Regions from separate parts of the Bradyrhizobium sp. USDA 4454 genome, predicted to be linked through region 2. Evidence: predicted binding sites of a transcription regulator. Region 2 holds the regulator's gene; each other region holds the start of a gene.
What was found. The regulator LexA, encoded in region 2, represses DNA repair genes until DNA is damaged. The targets are predictions, from matches to a motif close to TGTTCNNNNTGTGTTCNG.
Positions count from the first base shown of each region.

Region 1 (7,674 bases), 220 kb from region 2:
ATGCGGCTCGTACCAGAGCCGCGCGCGCTCGATGTCGACAGGCCATTCCGAGTAGCGCAGGTTCTCGATCGCCTCGACGAACAGCCGCCAGTCGGCGCCGGCGCGCGGCGGGGCGGGCAGTGCGCCGAGGGCTGCGATCGGATCGGCGGCTTCAGCCATGTGGTCGAGCACGCGCTGCGCCGAGGCCGGCCCGACGCCGGGCAACAGATGCAGGATGCGAAAACCGGCGACGCGGTCGCGCGGATTGGCGGTGAAGCGCAATAACGCCAGCATATCCTTGACATGCGCGGCGTCGAGGAATTTGAGGCCGCCGAATTTCACGAACGGGATGTTGCGGCGGGTCAGCTCGATCTCCAGCGGTCCGCTGTGCGACGAAGTGCGGAACAGCACCGCCTGGTGCTTCAGCAGCGCGCCTTCCTCGCGGTTGGCCAGCACCTGTTCGACAATGTAGCGCGCCTGATCGGCCTCGTCGCGGATCGTGACCAGCAGTGGCTTGCGGGTCGAGATCCGGTCGGTCCAAAGATTTTTGGTGAAGCGCTCCTTGGCGAGCGAGATCACGCCATTGGCGGCAGAGAGGATCGGTTGCGTGGAGCGATAGTTGCGGTCGAGCGTGATGATCTCGGCGGCCGGGCTGAACTGGCTCGGGAAGTCCAGGATGTTGCGCACGGTGGCGGCGCGGAACGAATAGATCGACTGGGCGTCGTCGCCGACCACCGTGAGCCCGCGTCCCGCCGGCTTGAGCGCGAGCAGGATCGAGGATTGCAGGCGGTTGGTGTCCTGATATTCGTCGACCATCACATGATCGAAGCGGCAGCCGATCTCCTCGGCCAGCCCGGTATCCGTCACCATCTGTGCCCAGTAGAGCAGCAGATCGTCGTAATCGAGCACGTTCTGCCGTTGCTTGGCTTCGACATAGGCCGCGAACAATTGCTTCAACTCGCTGGCCCAGCCGGAGCACCACGGGAAGAACTGGCCGAGCACGGCTTCGATCGGCATCTCCGCGTTCACGCAGCGCGAATAGATCGCAAGGCAAGTGCCCTTGGTCGGGAACCGGCTTTCGGTGCGGGAGAAGCCGAGATCGTGGCGGACCAGGTTGATCAGGTCGGCGGAGTCCTCGCGATCATGGATCGTGAAGGCCGGGTCGAGCGCGATCCGCTCGGCGAATTCGCGCAGCAGCCGCGCGCCGATGCCGTGGAACGTGCCGGCCCAGTTCAGCGCGTCGGTCATGACCGAGGCGCGATCGCCGAGCACACGCCGCGCGATCCGTTCGACGCGGCCGGCCATCTCGGAGGCGGCGCGCCGCGAAAAGGTCATCAGCAGGATGCGGCGCGGATCGGCGCCGGCGAGGATTAGATGCGCGACGCGATGGGCAAGCGTGTTGGTCTTGCCGGAGCCGGCGCCCGCGATCACCAGCAGCGGCGCACCCACGATGCAATCCTTGCCGACGCCATGCTCGACGGCACGGCGCTGCTCGGAATTGAGCGCATCGAGATAGGCTGTGTTGGCAAGGTCAGGCACGAATCACCCCCACGAAACGCTAACAGACATTGCGATTCCGTGGAGCCAGCCCAGCGACGCGGGAGCAGAGAATTTAGATTGACATTAACGCCGCCCGGCGCACAACCGCGCCATGGGTGACGTTTCCAAATCCGACACGCCGCTGAAGGCGACATTCAAGGTGCGGCTCAACGGCGAGACGGTGACGCTTGCGACCGTCGGCCAGGCTCACCGCTTCATTAGCAATCTCAGCGCGGTCGAATGGATGGAGTTCCGCTCACTGCATGACGACGCGTTGGTTGCGCTGGAGCGGGCGGCCGGGAACGCGATGCTGACGGTGCAAGCAACCAACGCGCTGCGGACGCTGTTCGTCCGCGCAAAATTGCTCTGAAAAGACAAAATTGCTTTGAAAAGAAATGGGCCGCCTTGGCCCTCCGAGGCGGCCCGAGAGTGCGGCCGATGCGCGTTGCGCATCCGGCCGTCGCGTGTACCGCCGTTACCTTGTTTGCGGCCATAACGGACAGGGCCTTACGCAGCGACCGCCGATTCGGCTGTAGCTGCAACAGCACAATCAGGGACCAATGTCGTCGGCGAGCCGGTCATACACAAGGGCCGAGCGCATGTTCATCGTTGCGATCCTCAGATAGCTCGGTTCGCGCATGGCATTGTTGAACATCATGATCGCGGTCTTCCAGTAGCCGCGCTCGCGCTGATCGAGGCTCAGCGCTGAAAGATAGTCCGCCGCATCGCCGACGGTTGCGAGCGTGCGGCCGTCCTTCAGCACGATCGGGAACGCCAGCGGCGACCGCTTCTCCAACTCCAGCACGTGACGCTCCCCCAAAGACGAAGCAGCAATAGCAGAACTGGCTGCGCCGCCATATCGAAGGCTTGAGGGAGGTGGGTCGGCGGCTCAGAAAGAATCCGCCAGCGCGATCTCGGCCTTCAAGGCGTTGATACGCCGTTCGGCCTCCTCGGACGTCAGGTCACGCGCGTACTGGTCGGGCTGATAGGCCTCCTCGGCGAGGCTCCTCAACCGGAGCCCCTGGGCACGGGTCATCAGCCCGCCAAGGCGCTCCGCAACTCCGCCATATCTCACTGCTGCCATGCCCATCGCTTACCTCGCTTGCTGGATCGTGACTTGACAATATGTTCTATTTTCGTTCTAACAAGCCATGGACAACAAAATCAACGAAATTCGCCGGAAGATCAGCACGTTGCGGGCTGAGATGACCCTGATCGAGGCGTCGATCCGGGATCAGGTCAATCGCGATCTCGATTGCAGCGAAGCGTCATACCGGCTGATGGCGATGCGCGCCGAAGTGGCCGAGCTGATTGGCCTGTGGAAGGCGGCCGGCGGCGGCGATCGACTGCCAACGGTCAGGGAGCGGTTGAGCCGAAGCTACGCGGATCGCCCGAGCGCGACGGTCAAGCCGGACCGGAGCAAGCTCGGCAAGGGGAAGACCGCGGCAGGCCAGGGCGCCGCGCGAACCTGATCCGGACCAGGCGCGGCCAGACGCCTGGCACGGTCTCGCGCCTGAATAGGTTTCCGGACTGGAACCCGGAGGGCGGGACGGCATTTTCCTGTGGTGAGAGCCAACACCATAGCATCGCCCAGCGCCATGATCGCCGATCCGACCGCGCCACCGCGGGCATCGATGAATGACGATCGCAGCCCGCTGCTGACGCTGATCTCCTGCATCAGCTGCATCAGGACGATGCGGCTCGAGAGCAGCTCTCCGGGCAATGACGGCAGAGATATTCTCCAATACCGCTGCGAGCAGTGCAGCCGCATCGAGCGGGTGCAATTGGTGCGGCGAAGCTGGCCGGCTGACCGCTAGCCGTTGGTTGGCTCCACGACCGGAGTTTTGATGCTGGTCGGTGCACGACGCGCGCGCTTCAACCCGCGGCCGTCCCTTTGCAGTTGCACAATCACACTGCACGAAAAGTTCCAATTGCGGATTGGAACTTTTGGTTCCATTCACGATTAAGGCACTCGATTTGTGTCACAAATTGCCGTCCCGGCGTTTTCCCGCTTGAATCAATCAAGGGCAGTCATTCTTATGGTCACACTGGCTTTTCCGAGTCCTTGGATCCTCGGGATTCTTGGCCAGCGCGTAGGGGAAATTCCATGACCGATCTCGGTTCGCCGCCTCGTCCCCGTGCTGATACCCGCCGCGCCCAATCATCCAATGGAAGCCTCGACTCCTCGCACGATCTGCTGCAGTCCCTGCAGGCGATGCGCGGCGGCGACTTCTCGGTCCGGATGCGCGGCGACTATCTCGGGATCGACGGCAAGATCGCGGACGCCTTCAACGAAATCGCGGCTGCCAATGAGCGCATGGCGCAGCAATTGGCGCGCGTCGGACAGGTCGTCGGCCGCGAGGGACAGACCCGCCAGCGCGTCAATTTCGGCCTCGCCAGCGGCGCATGGGCCGACATGGAGAGCTCGGTCAACACGTTGATCGATGACCTGCTGTGGCCGACGCGCGAGGTCACCCGCGCGGTCGCCGCGGTGGCGCAGGGCGATCTGCTGCAAACCGTGCAGCTCGACGTCGAGGGCAGGCCGCTGCGCGGCGAATTCCTGCAGTCGGCGAACATCGTCAACACGATGATCAAGCAGCTCTCGGTATTCACCTCCGAGGTGACGCGCGTCGCCCGCGAAGTCGGCACCGAGGGCAAGCTCGGCGGCCAGGCCCAGGTGCCGGAAGTGACCGGCGTCTGGAAGGACCTGACCGAGAGCGTCAACTCGATGGCCAACAATCTGACCGGCCAGGTCCGCAACATCGCCGAGGTGACGATCGCAGTCGCAAACGGCGACTTGTCGAAGAAGATCACCGTCGACGTCCGTGGCGAGATCCTGCAGCTGAAGGAAGCCATCAACACGATGGTCGATCAGCTGCGTTCATTTGCTTCGGAAGTGACGCGCGTGGCGCGCGAGGTCGGCACCGATGGCAAGCTCGGCGGCCAGGCCATCGTGCCCGGCGTCGCCGGCACCTGGAAGGATCTCACCGACTCGGTGAACGCGATGTGCGGCAACCTGACCGCCCAGGTCCGCAACATCGCCAACGTGACCACCGCCGTGGCGCGCGGCGACCTGTCGCGCAAGATCACGGTCGACGTCAGCGGCGAGATCCTCGAGCTGAAAGACACCATCAACACGATGGTCGACCAGCTCAACTCGTTCGCCTCGGAAGTGACGCGCGTGGCGCGCGAGGTCGGCACCGAAGGCAAGCTCGGCGGCCAGGCCCAAGTGCCCGGCGTCGCCGGTACCTGGAAAGACTTGACTGATAACGTCAACTTCATGGCCTCGAACCTGACCGCGCAGGTCCGCAACATCGCCGACGTCGCGACCGCGATCGCCGGCGGCGACCTATCGAAGAAGATCACGGTGAACGTGTCCGGCGAGATCCTTCAGCTGAAGGAGACGCTCAACACCATGGTCGACCAGCTCAACGCCTTCGCCTCGGAAGTGACGCGCGTGGCGCGCGAGGTCGGCACCGAAGGCAAGCTCGGCGGCCAGGCCAACGTGCTCGGCGTCGCCGGCACCTGGAAGGACCTGACCGACAACGTCAATTTCATGGCCTCGAACCTGACCGCCCAGGTCCGCAATATCGCGGGCGTCACCACCGCGGTCGCCAATGGCGATTTGTCGAAGAAGATCACGGTCGACGTGCGCGGCGAGATCCTCGAATTGAAGGACACCATCAACACGATGGTGGACCAGCTCAACGCCTTCGCCGGCGAGGTGACGCGCGTGGCGCGCGAGGTCGGCACCGAGGGCAAGCTCGGCGGCCAGGCCGAGGTGCGCGGCGTTGCCGGCACCTGGAAGGACCTCACCGACAGCGTCAACTCGATGGCGTCGAACCTGACGGCCCAGGTCCGCAACATCGCCGAGGTCGCGACCGCAGTTGCGAAGGGCGACCTGTCGAAGAAGATCACGGTGAACGTCTCGGGCGAAATCCTTCAGCTGAAGGAAACGCTCAACACGATGGTGGACCAGCTCAACGCCTTCGCCGGCGAAGTGACGCGTGTGGCGCGCGAGGTCGGCACCGACGGCAAGCTCGGCGGCCAGGCCGAGGTGCCCGGCGTCGCCGGCACCTGGAAGGATCTGACCGACAGCGTCAACTCGATGGCCGGCAACCTGACGGCCCAGGTCCGCAACATCGCCGAAGTTGCAACCGCGATCGCCGGCGGCGACCTGTCGCGCAAGATCACGGTCGACGTGCGCGGCGAGATCCTTCAGCTGAAGCAAACGCTGAACACGATGGTCGACCAGCTCAACCGCTTCGCCGGCGAGGTGACGCGCGTGGCGCGCGAGGTCGGCACCGACGGCAGCCTCGGCGGCCAGGCCAACGTGCCCGGGGTCGCCGGCACCTGGAAGGACCTGACCGACAACGTCAACTCGATGGCCGGCAATCTGACCGCGCAAGTCCGCAACATCGCCGAGGTGACCACTGCCGTGGCACGCGGCGACCTGTCGCGCAAGATCACGGTCGACGTGAAGGGTGAAATCCTCGAGCTGAAGAACACCATCAACACGATGGTCGACCAGCTCAACGGCTTTGCCGGCGAAGTGACGCGCGTGGCACGCGAGGTCGGCACCGAAGGCAAGCTCGGCGGCCAGGCCGAGGTGCCCGGCGTCGCCGGCACCTGGAAGGATTTGACTGACAACGTCAACTTCATGGCGTCGAACCTGACCGCGCAGGTCCGCAACATCGCCGAGGTGGCGAGCGCGATCGCCGGCGGCGACCTGTCGAAGAAGATCACGGTGGACGTGCGCGGCGAGATCCTGCTGCTCAAGGACACCCTGAACACGATGGTCGAGCAGCTGCGCTCGTTCGCCGCCGAGGTGACGCGCGTGGCGCGCGAGGTCGGCACCGAAGGGCGGCTCGGCGGCCAGGCTGTGGTGCCCGGCGTCGGCGGCACCTGGAAGGATCTGACCGACAACGTCAACCTGTTGGCCGCGAACCTGACCACCCAGGTTCGCAACATCGCGGAAGTGACGACCGCCGTCGCGCGCGGCGACCTGTCGCGCAAGATCACGGTCGACGTGAAGGGCGAAATCCTCGAGCTGAAGAATACCATCAACACGATGGTGGACCAGCTCAACGCCTTTGCCGGCGAGGTGACGCGCGTGGCGCGCGAGGTCGGCACCGAAGGCAAGCTCGGCGGCCAGGCCGAGGTGCCCGGGGTCGCCGGCACCTGGAAGGATCTGACCGACACCGTCAACGTCATGGCAGCGAACCTGACCGAGCAGGTGCGCGGCATCGTCAAGGTGGTGACCGCGGTCGCCAACGGCGACCTGAAGCAGAACCTGACGGTGAAATCGAAGGGCGAGGTGGCCGCGCTCGCCGACACCATCAACAACATGACCGAGACACTCGCGACCTTCGCCGAGCAGGTCACCAGCGTGGCGCGCGAGGTCGGCGTCGAGGGCCGGCTCGGCGGTCAGGCCAACGTGCCCGGCGCGGCCGGCACCTGGAAGGATCTCACCGGCAACGTCAACCTGCTGGCGGCCAACCTGACCTCGCAGGTGCGCGCGATCGCGGAAGTGGCCACCGCCGTGACCAAGGGCGACCTGACGCGCTCGATCCAGGTCGACGTGCGCGGCGAGGTCGCCGAGCTCAAGGACAACATCAACACCATGATCGGCAACCTCCGTCTGACGACGGAGCGCAACACCGAGCAGGACTGGCTGAAGACCAATCTGGCGCGCTTCACCAACATGCTGCAGGGCCAGCGCGATCTCGCGACCGTCGGTCGCCTGTTGCTGACCGAGCTGGCGCCGCTGATCAATGCCCATATGGGCGTGATCTACCAGGTCGACAATCCCGAGAATGCGCAGCTGCGCCTGCTGTCGGCCTATGCCAGCGACAGCAGCAATCCGCATCCGCAGATCGTCCAGTTCGGCGAGGGGTTGATAGGTCAATGCGCGCTCGACAAGCGCCAGCGCCTCGTCTCGGATATTCCCGGCGATGCAGTGCCGGTCAATTCGGCGCTGATGCGGATCATGCCGAAGAACCTCGTCGTGTTCCCGGTATTGTTCGAGAACCAGGTCAAGGCGGTCATCGAGCTGTCCTCGATTTCGTCATTCACGACCTCGCAGATCACCTTCCTCGAACAACTGACCGACAGCATCGGCATCGTGCTCAACAGCATCGAGGCGACGATGCAGAC
Region 1 is NZ_JBTRCN010000001.1:4,080,422-4,088,095, reverse strand. It holds gene ACVIW0_RS19150 (ATP-dependent helicase) at 1-1,518, opposite strand, end outside; gene ACVIW0_RS19145 (hypothetical protein) at 1,631-1,888, shown strand; gene ACVIW0_RS19140 (hypothetical protein) at 2,069-2,323, opposite strand; gene ACVIW0_RS19135 (DUF3072 domain-containing protein) at 2,408-2,602, opposite strand; gene ACVIW0_RS19130 (hypothetical protein) at 2,724-2,990, shown strand; gene ACVIW0_RS19125 (hypothetical protein) at 3,153-3,335, shown strand; gene ACVIW0_RS19120 (HAMP domain-containing protein) at 3,626-7,674, shown strand, end outside.
Region 1: ACVIW0_RS19135 (DUF3072 domain-containing protein) is a predicted target of LexA. The motif match lies at 2,645-2,662, and genes of this name have one in related genera.

Region 2 (7,674 bases):
AGCAATGATCTCGCCCGACAAGAAGCGACCCCAGCGAGGGGGCACTAGCCGGGGCCAAGGTGGTTCGGTCCATCCACTGAGATAGACAGGTTCAACCGATCACAGCGCACTCACGCCTACGATCAGCGCGACGAAGGAGATCGGCGCCAGGCCAATGAACTCAACACCGTCCGCGTGACTGAACCCGAACATGCGTGCAGTGTCGGCCCAACTCCAGTGATCGCATTAAAGTAGCAATGTCAGCGAGATTGTCCTAATTCCCGGCGCGGGCCCGGTGCAACTGAGCTCGGCGTTCAAGCCGTCCACATTCCTCGTCATTTATGCTGATGCTGCTGTCGCCCTCGATGAAGGCTTGGGACCCTAGCAGCACGCTTAGACGCACAGGCCATTGTATTGGCGCGAGCTCGATCTCTTCCGGCAATGGCACCGGATCGTAATGCTTGCGTCCTAGGAACGTGTCCGGAAGCGGCTCTCTGAGAACGTTGATGGCCGTCGCTGCCGCCGCATCATATAAGGCTTTCTCCTTGGCGGACGCCAATTTTTGGTTGCTCACTCGATAGATGCCCCACCAATGGCCCGTCATCACGCTCACTCCTGAACATGGACCACCAAAACATCGAACGAGGACGGCTATCAGCTCTTCAACAACCGGCCAGAAGGCAGTTGCTCCATCTGGCTGCGAACTTTCAAGATGGCCTCTTGTGTTTCCCTCACGGTCCAGGATCGCCGCATCGGCTCCTTGCAGCGAATCCAGGTTGCATTGTCGTCATATTTGTCTGGTTGCGAGCCCTACCGCGTTCTGTGGATCTGTGCGTGCGCTTCGGCTTCATCCTCCAAGCGTCGCCAGTGCAGGTATTGCAGGTTACGGTCTAGTCGTTCCGCCTTCCAAACGGCTTCGCGAAGCTCGTCAACGAGCCGCTTGCTCTCCGCGATTGCACGATCTGCGCGATCAAAAAGCGCATCTTCCGGCATCGGCGCGCTCCCTTGCAGTGCAGGCGGGAGCGCAATCTGTCTCTCGGCCACCGACGCCCACGGACAGAACCTTGGCCGGTGATGCGCATCAAATTATCACAATTTCGCTTTGTTCGGCAGTCTGGATTTGCTTGCGCCTGCTGCGCGCCATCTTGAGCCTGCGACAGGACGACCCGACGGGCAACTCAGCCAAAACCTGTCAATCCCGATTGATGAAAATATTTCGCTTTATCCGAAGCGAAACTCGGTGTATGGTCTGCACGTCTCGCCCGACACGAGGGGCGCTTCGCGGTCGTCACGAACGCGGGTCGAGATGCGGTGGACGCCGATTGCGCAGTCGACGAAATGCGCATGAGGCGGACGGCGAAGTCGTGCAGGCCTGACGCCCTAGTGGTAGGTGTCTTTTCCGATTGCGCGGGTGCGCGTCGCGAAGACGGTGACAACAAAGCCCAGTCTCGCCGGGGAGAGCACGTATAAGCCGTAACCCATCGCGCAGGGAAAGCCGGGTTGTTCCCGGTTACACCTGTGGTCCTACCCCCGAGCTTTCTACCCTTTTGCTCGGGGCCCATGGGTGCGATCGGCACCCGGCTTTCCCTGCGCCCTCTGCTTTCAGAGTGGCGAGACGAACAGCATGACTCGGGCAATCATGTCGCGAGAATGCTAACTTATGACTCAATGGCCGCGCCACAAACTCACCGTCGTCCCGGCGAAGGCCGGGACGACGGCGGTATGCGCGAGACCGGTCTCGCGAAGGATGCATCGCCTTGCAATTCCACACACCCGTCACCGAAATCGGGGACATTGCCGGCTGCCCGCAATTTTCGTACATGGTTTCACGCAATGACCTCGCACCTCTCCCCCGATTCCGTCGACGTGCTGCTGTTCGATATCGGCCGCGTCGTGCTCGACATCAACTTTGACAAGGTGATGGCGCACTGGGCGCAGCATGCCGGCTGCTCACCTTCGGACCTCGCCACGCGCTTTGTCGTTGACGACAGCTTCAAGCATCACGAGATCGGCCGGATCGACGATGCCGCGTTCTTCGAAAACCTGCGCCGGACACTCGACATCGACCTCACGGACGCGCAGTTCCTCGAAGGCTGGAATTCTATCTTCGCCGGCGAGATGCCCGATATCGCTCCCCTGCTCGCGGCCGCGGCGAAGCGGATGCCGCTCTATGCATTCTCCAACACCAATCCGGCCCATGTCGCGCATTTCTCGGTTGTCCACGCCGATCTGCTGAGCCATTTCCGCACCGTGTTCCTGTCCTCGAGCATCGGCCATCGGAAACCCGACGCCGAGGCCTACGATCATGTGGTAAAAGCCATCGGCGTGCCGGCGTCGCGGATCCTGTTCTTCGACGATCTGGCTGCCAATATCGAAGGCGCGCGGGCGCGCGGCCTTCATGCGGTCCACGTGACATCGACGGATGACGTGGCAAGGGCGCTGACCGCGCTTGGGATTTGAACCCTGGACTTGAGGAGCTCCGAGCGTGGCCCTGATGCCGGTTGCCGATGCCCTGTCCGCCGTCCTTGCCGGCGCCGAACCGCTGCCCGAGGAGATGGTCGCGCTCGATGCCGCCTATCACCGCACCCTGGCGCGCGACCTCGCCGCGCGGCGCACCCAGCCGCCGCAGCCGATGTCGGCGATGGACGGCTATGCGGTGTGCGCCGCCGATGCGGCTGACCTGAAGGCACGGCTGAAGGTGATCGGCGAAGTCGCCGCCGGCCGGCCGTTCGAGCGCACGGTCGGCGCAGGCGAAGCGGTGCGGATCTTCACCGGCGGGGTGATCCCTGACGGCGCCGACGCCGTCATCATCCAGGAAGACACCGCCGTCGACGGCGACCACATCACGATCACCGAGCCAGCCGCCGTTGGACGGCATATCCGCCCCGCGGGGGTCGACTTCCGCGAGGGCGACGTGCTCCTCTCGGCCGGCAGCCGCCTCTCCGACCGGGCGCTGTCGCTGGCCGCCGCCATGAACCATCCGGAACTCGCCGTCCGCCGCCGTCCGAAGGTCGCGGTGCTGGCGACCGGCGACGAGCTGGTGATGCCGGGCTCGCAGCCCGGACCCGGCCAGATCGTCTATTCCAACGGCTATGCGCTGCGGGCGCTGGCCCGCGACGAAGGCGCCGAGACCGTCGATCTCGGGGTCGCCGCCGATACGGTTGCGGCCACCACGGCGGGGATCCGCCGGGCCCGCGATACCGGCGCCGACATCCTGATCACCACCGGCGGCGCCTCGGTCGGCGACCACGACCTGGTCAAGCAGTCGCTGGAGGCCGAGGGCGTCGCGATGGCGTTCTGGCGGATCGCGATGCGGCCCGGCAAGCCGATGATGCACGGCCGGCTCGGGGCGATGCGGGTGATCGGCCTGCCCGGCAATCCGGTGTCGTCCTATGTCTGCGCCTTCCTGTTTCTGGTGCCGTTGATTCGGGCATTGAGCGGCCGAACAGCGATTCATCATCGCCGCGCGAGGGCCGTGCTCGGCCGCAACCTCGCCGCCAACGACCAGCGCGAGGACTATCTGCGCGCGCGTCTCGAGGCGCGCGACGACGGCACGCTGATCGCAACGCCCGTGATGCAGCAGGATTCCTCGCTGCTCGGGAATCTCGCTGCGGCACGGGCACTTCTCGTGCGTCCGCCGTTCGCGCCCGCGACTGCCACAGGCAGCGAGTGCGAGATCCTGATGCTGCCCGAATAGGATTTTCTCACCGCGCCGATCGGGCGCCGCCGGGCGCGTTCACCTGAAATTAAGTGGTTGCGGAACACATATCGAACATATAGTGTCCGTTCATGATTTGTTTCGAGTACTGGTGTCTACAATCGGGAGGCGGCCCGGGAGCGCTTGCAACAAGCACCAAGCTCCCCTGGTCAGGCCCGGCCTGCAGGCCCCACTGAAGAGTCTCGGAATCGAACGACGCTATCAACCGGGGGAATACTCGAGATGCTCACGCGCAAACAGTACGAACTTCTGCGTTTCATCAATGAACGTCTGAAAGAGGCCGGCGTCCCGCCCTCATTCGACGAGATGAAAGATGCGCTCGACCTGCGCTCGAAGTCCGGTATCCACCGCCTGATCACTGCGCTGGAGGAGCGTGGCTTCATCCGCCGCCTGCCCAACCGCGCCCGCGCCATCGAAGTCATCAAGCTGCCTGAGCTGTCGGCCGGGGGCGGCAACGGCCGCCGCGGCTTCACCCCGAGCGTCATCGAAGGCACCCTCGGCAAGCGCACTTCTACGCCGCCGGTCGCCGAGGATGACGGCAATCGTCCGGTCGCGGTCCCTGTGATGGGCCGGATCGCCGCCGGTACCCCGATCGAGGCGCTGCAGACCCGCAGCCACACCATCAGCGTACCGCCCGACATGCTCGGCTCCGGCGAGCATTATGCGCTGGAGGTGCGCGGCGACTCGATGGTCGATGCCGGCATCCTCGACGGCGATATGGCGCTGATCCAGCGCAACGACGTCGCCAATACCGGCGACATCGTGGTGGCGCTGATCGACGAGGAGGAAGCCACCCTGAAGCGCTTCCGCCGCCGCGGCGCATCGATCGCGCTGGAGCCCGCCAACACCGCCTATGAAGTGCGCATCCTGCCTCCGAACCGGGTCCGCATCCAGGGCAAGCTGATCGGGCTCTACCGCAAGTACTAAGCTGCAAATACTTGATTGCAAATACTTGCGGCGGCGAGGAACGAGCGTCACATCGGATCGTTCCTTGCAAGATAGCGCAGCATGCGGTCTGCCCGATGCGCTCCGATACCTCTCGCGCAGTGTCGCGTGTTTGTGATTGAGGCGGTCGCGGGCGAGTCGTACAATCGCCCAGAAACGAGCTGACACTCGTTCGCTATCGTCCACTCTGGTAGAGGCCCATGCCTCAAAGAGAGGCACGGGTCGCTACCTCCATTTGAGGAGCCATCCGATGTGTGACTATAGTCTGCACGCCGTGGCATCGCGCCCCGCCATTGTCGGAGAGACGCTGATCACCACGACCTTCCGCGGCACGTCGACCCGCGGCTTTGCGTCGGAGAACGATCCGACTGTCGCGGTCTGCATGCTGCCGGGCACCGAGCTCGCTTTCGCCGAGAACGTTCGCTATGACAGCCGCTGGATCTGGACCAAGACGCTGAACTATCGCGTCGGCGTGTTCAACGAAGTCGAGCCCGACGTGCCCGATCGTCATCATGACGCGGTCGAATTCCCCGACGGCAGCCACGTGTTGGTGACCCAGCTCGTCGAGGGACAACGCGTCAGCGTGCTGCAATTGCCGGCACTGCATCCGCCGGTCACGCAGAAGCCGAAGGTCGTGGAGCGGCGGCCCTCCGCATTTACGTCGCTGTTTTTGGGTTGAACGCATCGTCGCCGCCGGATGACCGAGCGGCGAGTGACCGAAAGGATTTCGAGCGACCCCGGACACCGGTTCCGGGGCGCGGCGGGAGATTTGCGTCGGCGGCCACCTTGGCGCATCATCGGGCGCAGAGGATGTGCGCTCACGGAAACCTGCTCGGTGGTCGATAAGGTCACATGGCAAAAGGCTGGACGCGTCACGGAGCCGGGCCGCTACATGTTCCGGTTCGGCTGGTTGACGGTGACGGCTGATGACCTGAAGGTCTGGGAGCAGTTTCCCGAGGCGTCCTTCACCCTCGTCAAGAAGCCCGACGCCGGCCCCGATTCCGACGAATACCATCTCGGCCTGTTCGAATTGCCGGCCAGCCCCTCGCCGGACCACGGCTAATCCTCCCCCTGCACATCGCTCTCCGCCGGCGTGGCGTCGACGGCCGGCCGTGGCGCGGCGGCGGGGGCGCGGAGCGTCGTCTCGGCATCGCCGTCGCCGGGAACCGCCGGCGACCACGGCCGGTCGATCCCGCCGGGCTTGACCGCATCGATGGCGTAGCCGTCACGGGTCCGCCGCAGCGCCAGCGCGCCGTGACGCCGCAACCGCTCGACGTCGACCACCGAGGCCGCGCAGCCATGCGGCGCCGGCCGGGCGGTGACGATCAGCGCCGCGCGCTCGCAATCATCCGCCAGCGCCTCCGGCCGGCTCGCCAGCGCAACGAAGGCATCGCCGGGCCCTTGCGTCACGCAGCCGCTCGGATCGCAGGAGACGCCCTCGCCGAGCGATGCATCGGTGGCCGCCCGCGCATCGGCGTCCGCCGCCAGCCACTCCTTCACCAAAAAGGCATCCTTGGCGCTATGCATCAGGTGCAACCGCCCGTCGCCGCCGCGGACCGCGACGTTGCGGCCATCGGCGGAAATCAGCACGTCCGGCTGCGGCACCCTGAGCGCCCAGATCGACGCCACGACCAACAGCACCGCGCCCGACCAGCGCAGCGGCGTGCGCAGCAGCCCGAGCAGGATGAGGCCCGCGCTGGCGGCGATCAGCGGCCCGATCCCGAACGCCGCCATCCGGCCGACCGCACCAGGCAGCGCGGCGACCCATTGCGTCACGAGGATCATCCAGTCGATGCCAAAGCCCATGATCGCCCAGAACACGCCGTCGAAGCCGAACGGCATGGCGACGAGTCCGAGCAGGCCGGCCGGCATCACGACCGCCGACACGACAGGCATTGCCGCGAGGTTCGCGAGCAGCCCGTACGGCGTCACGCGATGGAAATGGAACGCGGCGTAGGGCGTCGTCGCCAGCCCTGCCACAAGGGAAGCCAGCATCAGCATCGTGAGCTCACGCCCGCCCCACAGCGCAACCCGCGCGGTCGCCGAATGATCGGGCGAGGCCAGCAGGTTCGGCAGCCCGATCTGCACCAGCGCGACCAGCCCGAGCGTCGCCGCGAACGACATCTGGAAACTCGGATGCACCAGCGCCTCCGGCGCGATCGCCAGCACGATCAGCGCCGCCACCGCCAGCGTGCGGAAGGTGATCGCGCGGCGGTCGACCATGACAGCGATCAGCACCACGGCCGTCATGAAAAACGATCGCTGCGTCGCGACTTCCGCTCCCGACAGCAGCAGATAGAACGCCGCGGCGACCAGCGCGGCCGCCGCCGCCCATTTCTTGATCGGGTATCCCGCCGTCAGCGCCGGAAACAGCGCCAGCAGCGCGCGCACCGTAAAGAACACGACACCCGCGACCACGGCCATGTGATAGCCGGAAATCGACAGCACATGGCCGAGCCCGGAGATGAACATCGCATCGTTGACCGGCGTCGTGATCGCGTCGCGCCGGCCGGTCAGCAATGCGGTTGCGATCGCGCGCTGATCGCCGTCGAGCGTGGTGCGGATGCGCGCGTCGATGGCGTCGCGCAGGGCCTGCATGAAGGCGGCGTAGCGCAGCGCAAGACCGCCGGCCGCCGGCGGCTCTCCGGTCTTGACCGCGCCCATCGCGAAGCCGGAGGCGCCGATGCCCTGGAAATACAGGTCGCGGCCGAAATCATAGGAGCCGGGACGCTGCGGGGCGAGCGGCGGCATCAGCCGCGCCTTCAACTCCACGAAACTGCCGACCTCGGGCGCGGTGCCCTTCTTCACCGAGAGCCTGACCCGCTCGAGCTTCGGCGCCTCGCGCTGGCTTTCCATCGACACGACGCGCAGCACGAAGCGGTCGGTCTTCTCCCTGATGTCGCGCGTCTCGACGAATCCGCTCAGCGCCACGGAATAGATCGGCCGCGCCAGCACGCCGTGGGCGATCCGCGCGGTCTTCCACGTGGCGGTGGCCAAGCCCGCGGCGATCGCGGCCAGCATCACGATGGCGG
Region 2 is NZ_JBTRCN010000001.1:3,858,301-3,865,974, reverse strand. It holds gene ACVIW0_RS18090 (hypothetical protein) at 254-583, opposite strand; gene ACVIW0_RS18085 (hypothetical protein) at 790-972, opposite strand; gene ACVIW0_RS18080 (HAD family hydrolase) at 1,813-2,439, shown strand; gene ACVIW0_RS18075 (molybdopterin molybdotransferase MoeA) at 2,465-3,676, shown strand; gene lexA (transcriptional repressor LexA) at 3,920-4,624, shown strand; gene ACVIW0_RS18065 (hypothetical protein) at 4,893-5,321, shown strand; gene ACVIW0_RS18060 (hypothetical protein) at 5,478-5,705, shown strand; gene ACVIW0_RS18055 (ComEC/Rec2 family competence protein) at 5,702-7,674, opposite strand, start outside.

Region 3 (7,674 bases), 1.1 Mb from region 2:
CCGCCGCAATTCGTCATCGCTCTGCCGGCCACCAGGTCGGCGGGTTCATCGTGCAGATCTCGTTCGTCCGCAATGCCACCAGATGGCTGCACTTGAACGGATGGCCGTTCCGGCGCGAGCACTCCTTGCAGCGCATGTACCGTTCCAGCTCGTGGATCGGTGTCCACTTTGGGCGCCTCACGATGTCGACGGCGACCGTCTGATGGGTGTCGCAGCGAGGCACTTCACCTCGAGATAGCGATATCAATGGTGCTGGTGACCGGCCTCGTTGGTGCGGCGGCAGATATTGTCGGTGCGGTCCCCCGTGCGCCGCAATTCGGCTGGGATGGCGCAGCAGGTTGGCACGGTTGGGGGCCACGGTGGGCTAAGCTCGGTGGTTCCGCCGGGCATGGGGTCGGCTGGCGGCCCGTCCCGGTGCTCGCGAAATGGGCGGCCGTCCGACCGGCGGTCATCCCGGGACCGGCCGTCGCTAGGTGGGCCTGATATCCGACCTGGTTGCTGGCGGTGGAAAGAGCGCAACGTTGCCGCCCCGCCGCCCTCCGAGCAGACGCAGTTCGCAGGGGCTGTCACCACCGCGCGAACCGTCTGCAAGGCCGCCCGAACGAGCCGGCGGGGTTCGCAGCAGCAGACAGCAGGCGGTTTGCCGCGCTCTGCGGCATCAGATCGCCGGCGGTTGGGCCGGACTGAATCCTCAAAGCTTCATATCCTGGTCGCTGACAACCATGATGACCTTATCGCCGGGTGCGGCACTTCCGGGATATTGCTTTCGTACCTGATGGAGCAACCGCGCAGCGCCTGCATCCTTGTTCAGAGCCAGGGTGTGAATCTGACGCAGAAGTGCTTCCCAGCGCGTCATTATCACCTGGTCCCCGTCGAGCTCGATTGCGATATCTTCATTTGCGACCTTGCGGAACAGATGGGCAGGCGAGGTCTGGCGCGCCGCTTGCCGCGGCCGGCCGTTTGGATCGCCGGACTGGCCCTTCTTGAACCGGCCTCCCTTCGGCGGATTCCGATACCCGGTTGTCATCTCGGAGATTCCCGGGGTGTGACAGTTGTTCCCCGCGGTCGGCCGCGGCGTTTTGCCTTTTTCACGACAGCCTCTACTGTATTGGAAAGATTGCGGCAGGTTGCAGCAAAATCCGAAACAAAAGAAGGCAAAACTCCGGGGCACGATGGCACGGAACGTAAGCTCCAAAGCCGACCTTCGTGGGTGATCGTGAGCGGGCTGAAGATGGCGTTGCGGGAAGAGCTGGACTGACCTCGGCAGTGTAGGACGGAGTCCCGCAATCGCGAGGTCAGGCGTCTTCGCGCCGACAATGACGCGCTCGGCTGAATGCCAGGCGATGACAGTCCAAGGCCATTCCGGCAGATCGCGCCAGCAAGCAGCAGACAAGTGTGTCGCAAGCGGATGCTGATTCCCGATGCTCCCTGTTATCTTGGAGGGAATTCCCTGTTCTCGGAAAATCTTTCCCTGCTAGAATTCGACAAAGCTGCCTGCAACACTGGGTGTTCCGGAAGGAAGGGCCTTTGGATGCACCCAAATGCAAGGATTTCCTGAAAATCCCCTATTTGCAGGGAATTGGCGCGGAGATCGGGTTGCGGATTCTTCTTAGTTCGGCATCAGCACCGCATCGACGCGGCGGCTGCTTCTCGTGCTGATGATGATGGCGCCGTTGCGGATGGCAAATCGCGCGCCGACGAGTCTTGGAATCTTTTCGGTCAGCGGTGATGGCAGCGGAATCATTCCGCCGGTGACGGGATCGCCGACGTTGATCGGCGGCCCGCCCGCGCCGGCCGAAGGCGCTGCCTTGATGTACTCCTTGATCAATAGAGTCTCTTCCCGCGACAGATTGAGTGCGGCCTGCTCGCTGATCGCCGCTCTCTTTTCCGCCTCGGCCTTGTCCCGCGCTTCTTCCTGTTGCGCGGCTTCGCGCTTGGCTGCGTCCTGTTCGAGCTTGGCGAGGCGCTCCCGCAGCGGCACGAGCTCCCGCCGCAGCATGACGATCTCGGATTTCAGCGAAGAGTTCTGACCAAGCGCAATCGCTGCGGCAACGCAGGCAACGACCGAAATCAGGCTGAGACATGCAACGGCAAGTCCCGTCACCCCGACGCGATTGACCGTTGCCCGATCCGGCACGTCGCCCGCCGAATGCCGACGCCGCGCCCGGGCAAATCGCGGCATGCTGCTGCCGAGCAATGTCAGGAGACGCGACAGCCGGGAATCGTCCGGGCCCGCAGCGTGAATCGAGCCGAAGGCCGGTTCGAGGACGATCGGGGCTTGCGCGGACAGATCGAGTGATGCGGCCGAGGAGCCGGCGTTCGAGGTCGTGCGGTCGGCCAGGTCGTCATCCCTCACGCGAGGGAACCGGCGTTCGATGTCGCTGGCCTGGTCGACACCAGCATCGCTGGTCGCATCGGGCGCGTTGGCTGCAACGGCCTCCAGCAGCTCGGTCTGCCGTTCCATGAGTGCCTGCTCGTCGAGTTCTTGCGCGCTAAGCTCCTGCTCGGCGCGGGAGGCTTCAAGCGAGCTCCATAGCGCAAGCCCGGATTCCGTGATCTGCAGCCCGGCCTCATTGATCGAAGCCCATCCGGATTGGAATACGTCGGCGTCGCCAAGTTCCGACGAACGCTTCAACTTCGTGGCTGCATCGCCCGCCGCGATCATGCGCTTAACCTCGCGACTGACCTCCTCGAGCGGGATCCGCTGTTCCGGTCTTGCAGCCAGCACACTCAAGATCGCCAGATTGAATCTCATGTGGCGCCTCTCGATGCCCCATCAGCCGGTCGTGCAGCCGGCCGCCTCCCGTGCCGACCTCGGTCAGTCAGGGAGTCAAGCGAACTGTAACGGCTCCCCGAGGGGCAAACAATCCGGCTCCAGGCGCACGACCGATGGATAAGTCTGTCCGCCAACGGACCGCGTCGCGATCGGGGTCGCGCAAGCTGTTCAAAGAAACTCGCGAAGCCTGGAGAGCTCGATCACGTGCTCGGGGGACAGCACCTCGGGGACGAGCGGAGGCTGTGCCTTGGTCCGGATCTCATAGAGATGCCGCGTCTTCTCGGGCTTGTCCATGAAATCGCGAATGCATTGATCGAGCGTTGCGTTGACGACCATATAGGGCGCGCGATCCTCTCGCCTGGCGTTGTTGAGAGACGGCCATTTGTAAAGGGTGGCCGCAGCCTGGAAGTCCACCTGATGAGAGTGGTCGGTCATTCCAGGATATCTACCTGAAAAAGCCTGCCCGTCAACGCACGCCGGCAAGCGAGCGAACCGCTGCGGCAATCTGCGCGCATTGTGCGTCGTCGCGAATCGTCGAACGGCCGTCGCTGCGGCTCGCTCTGATTTGCTTCGATTGCCGCGGGCAGCGGTCTCGATCTCCAGCGAGCCGAGATCGGCGTCGACGGAGAGAGGCCTGCCGAAGAACAGGCCGGCCGATTGCTTCGCGCGGCGAGCGCACGAGAAGGGAGGACAAATTCCACGTTGACTGGAATCTGATTTGTTCCTATTTTGTTCTTTCGGTCGGGGCAAGCGTAAGCGGGGCGAGATGGCAGCCGCAGCCACCATTCTGCACGCGGACCTCGATGCATTTTACGCGTCGGTCGAGCAGCTGCTTGATCCGTCGCTGCGAGGCAAGCCAATCGCCGTCGGGGGTGGGGTGGTGCTTGCCGCGTCGTATGAGGCCAAGGCCTTCGGCGTCCGCGGCGGTATGTCGGGTCGGGACGCGCGCGAACTGTGCCCGCAGCTGATTTTTGTCGACGGCCATTTCAGGGATTACCAGCGGCTGGGCGACGCGGCCATCGACGTGCTCGGCGATTTCACGCCGCTGGTCGAGCGCATCTCGATCGACGAAGCCTTCGCCGACGTTGCCGGCTGCACGCATCTGTTCGGAACGCCGGCGGACATCGCCGCGACGATCCGGCGGCGCGTGCGCGCCGAACTCGGCCTCCCGATCTCCGTGGGCGTCGCACGCACCAAACATCTGGCGAAGATCGCCTCCCAGGTCGCAAAGCCCGACGGGCTTGTCGTCGTCGGCCCCGACGCGGAGCTCAGCTTTCTGCACGAACTTCCGGTCGAGTTGATGTGGGGCGTTGGGCCCGTCACCAGAACACGGCTGGACGCGATCGGCGTTGCGACGATCGGTCAACTCGCGACATTGTCGGAACGCTCGCTGACGCGGTTGCTTGGTCCGGCGGCAGGCGCGAAGCTCGCCGCGCTGGCCTGCAATCGCGATCCGCGACAACTCGTGCCGCATCGGCGCGCGCGATCGGCGGGGGCACAATCGGCGCTCGGCCGCAAGCCCGCGACCATGCAGGTCATCAGGCCGACGCTGTTGCATCTCGCCGACCGCGTCGCGACGCGGCTGCGGGCGAAATCCCGGCCCGGCCGCACCGTGACGGTGCGGGTGCGCTTCGCCGACATGAAATCGGTGACCCGCGCGATCACGCTCGATGCGCCGGTATGCGCGACGGTGATCCTGGCGCGACTCGCCGAGGATCTGGTGCGTGCAACCCTTGCCGATCATCCGCGCGAGCGGATCATTTCGTTGCTGGCGATCTCGGTGTCGCACCTCGAAGAGCACTGGGACCTTGCGCTGGAGCTTCCGCTCGGATTGGCCGATGACGCGCTCCGTCCCGGGAGTCCAGCTGGGATCGCGCGCTGGGCAGCGGACTGTGCGATCGACAAGATCCGCGATCGCTTCGGCTGGGAGGCGATCGGATACGGCTCAGCCGCGCTGGAGGCGGTTCGCTCGGTACCTGACGCGTTCCGCATGCTTTCCGAGAAGGAGCTATAGAGCGTGATCCGGGAAGTGCGAAGCGGCTTTGCGATAGATCACGCTCAACAATAAGCTAACGCGCGATAATGCCGCCCTAAGCAGCCGCAGGGCGTATGAATGACGGCCTGCCGAAGAAGACGGTGTCTTGCTCCTGGCGCAGCGCGTCGCACATTCGGCCTGCCGGAATCTCGACGTCGTCATATCCGAGCACGTGGTCTCGCGGAATGTTCCGCCGCAGACGGCAACCTTCTGCAAGACCGATCGGAAGAAGGCGCTCGGCGTGAGCGACCTGCGCGTTCTCGCACAAACCGTAGGTCATGTAGTGGCCAAGCCCGTCGAGGATTTCGCCAGCCCTGAGATCCCGCTTCGCGGCTGCAACCACATCGACACACGGCGAGCCGAGCGGAGCGATGGCTGCGTCCTTGAAGATCGCCGCGCGTGCAACCGTGAACGGGACTTCAAAGTGACAAAGATGATAGGGCCAGTAGAAGCAGTAGAGGGGGCCTGCTCCCATCTTGTAGAGCGACAAATAGTGCTTCTCGACCGTATCGTTCGTCGTCCCAAGTACGAATATGCCTGGGTTTGGCATCGCTCCCACGCAATAGTCCACGATGCCAGGACCGTCGAGAAGCTCATCGACCGGGTACCAGTTGACCGCTTCCTGGATCGGGGTGCCGGCCTCGACGACCGGGCCGTGCATTCCGCGCCGCGCGACCCGCATGCCCGTCGCATTGGCAACGATCGCGTTCTCGAAGGATATCTTGGTGCCGTCAGCGAAAGACGTGACCATCGGGGCCTTCATGCCCCATTTTCTGGCAAACCCTTCCTGGGTCGTGGGATTGCGGTAGGGATCGTGCAGACCCTTGATGTTCCCGCACAGCACGGGCCTGATACCCAGTCCCTTGACCCACCGGTACAGATTCATGATGACGCCTGGCTGGTCACCTTCCGTGTTGGTGATGACGACCCCGGCGCGGTCGGCATACGTCTTCAGGATCGGGCCGAGAGTGCCGTCCAGTTCGGCATTCATCATGACGACGTGCTTGGTCCGGGCGATCGCCTGCATCACCACGCCGGCCGCGAATTCGATCGTGCCGGTGACCTCTAGAATCAGATCGATCCCGTCCGCGTTGCAAAGAAGCATTGGGTCGTCGGTGATCGCGCGCCGGCCCCGGGCGATGCAGTCGTCGAGTTCGTCCACGCGGCGCACTTGCGTGACGTTGCTCTCTCCGGATTCAGCGTAGGCCTTGCGGGCTTCATCGATGTGACGATTGCAGATCGCAGCGAGTTCGATGCCCTTGGTGTACTGCAGCATCTGGCGCGCGATGCCTTTGGCCATGAACCCGGCGCCCACCATTCCCACCCTGATCGGGGTGCCGGCGCGTTGCAGCCGCTCGAGCTCGCGGTCGACGATGAACATGCTATCTACCCCTCATCGGCCGTCGCGACGAGCCGGCGCTCGTCCACAAAATCAGGCCAGCTGCAGTCCTTTTCCGAGATGACGGCGGGCTCGGCGGGCCACTTGATGCGAAACGCAGGATCATTCCAGCGCACACCCCGCTCGGCGGTCGGCGTGTAGAACTCGGATACGAGATACGTGACCTCGGTCTCGTCCGCGAGCGTCAGAAAGGCGTTCGCGCATCCCTTCGGGACGAGGAGCATGCGATAGTTTTCGGCACTGAGCTCGACCGTGATGTGATGCATGAACGTCGGCGAGTCAGGCCTCAGATCGATCAGAACGTCGTGGACGGCGCCGCGAACGCAGCGCAGGAGCTTGTCTTCCTGATAGGGCGCGACTTGGTAATGGAAGCCGCGCAACGTATGCTTTTGGCGGTTGAAGGAGATGTTCATCTGGGCGATCCGGTTGGGCAGGCCGTGTTCGTCGAACTCCTGGCTGCACCAGCCGCGGGCAAAAAACCCGCGGCTGTCGGCTCGCTTTTCCAACTCTACCGTGCGAGCGCCCTTAATTTCGGTGGTTTTGAAAATCATCGAATCCTCCGAGACTTAGGGTCATCCGGCCGGGCAAAGCACGCGCGAGCCGTGTACCTCGTACCCAAGCGACACCAAGGGGAGGTCCGAGAGCGCCTGACGCACCGGCTCGCGTTTCTCCGGCTTCACGATGAACATGAGGAAGCCGCCGCCGCCGGCACCGCACAGCTTGCCACCCTCGGCGCCTGCCTCGAGGGCGCGCGTGTAATAGCCATCGATCTCGGAGGTGCTGATCTTGGAGGCGAGACCGCGCTTCAGCGTCCAGCCGCGGTGAAGAGCCTCGCCCACCTGCTCGAGCGCGATCTGTTGACCCGAGCAGATGGAACGAAATTCGAAGGCGTCGTTGCGCATGCGCCGCAGAACGTCCAGATTTCGCGACGTATTGCTTCGCTGCTCGGTGAGTACCGAAGCGGCGGGGCGCTGATGGCCGGTCCAGAACATCATGATGTTGCTGAACAGGTAGGCGACAGAACCGCTTCGGGCCGGCTGCGGCTCGACCGTGACGCGGCCGCCGCGTCCGAACCGGAGCAGATTCAGGCCGCCGAACGCGGCGGCGTATTGGTCCTGCTTGCCGATCGGCTCCTTGAGCACTTCCATCTCGATATGGCAGGCCTCCTCGGCCAGCTGGCCGGCGGTGACGCGCTCGCCGCGGAAGGCATGGAGCGCGTGGAGCAATCCAACTGCGAAGGCGCTCGATCCGCCCATGCCCGTGGAGGCGGGCATGTCGGCGACGGTGCTGATGAAGATCGGAGGTTCGATGTTGAGAAACTTGAGGCACTCACGCGCAATGTTGTTGTCAATCTCCTCGATCGTATTGACCTGCTCGGTGCGCGAGTAGTTGAGCCGGATCGGCTCGTTGAAGAGGTCGCTGTGGCGCTTCACGGTGACGTAGACGTATTTGTCGACGGCCGCG
Region 3 is NZ_JBTRCN010000001.1:4,929,084-4,936,757, reverse strand. It holds partial or broken gene ACVIW0_RS23250 (hypothetical protein) at 14-243, opposite strand; gene ACVIW0_RS23245 (DUF5681 domain-containing protein) at 692-1,027, opposite strand; gene ACVIW0_RS23240 (hypothetical protein) at 1,610-2,755, opposite strand; gene ACVIW0_RS23235 (hypothetical protein) at 2,945-3,211, opposite strand; gene dinB (DNA polymerase IV) at 3,543-4,790, shown strand; gene ACVIW0_RS23225 (NAD(P)H-dependent oxidoreductase) at 4,867-6,192, opposite strand; gene rfbC (dTDP-4-dehydrorhamnose 3,5-epimerase) at 6,198-6,761, opposite strand; gene ACVIW0_RS23215 (GHMP family kinase ATP-binding protein) at 6,783-7,643, opposite strand.
Region 3: dinB (DNA polymerase IV) is a predicted target of LexA. The motif match lies at 3,496-3,513, and genes of this name have one in related genera.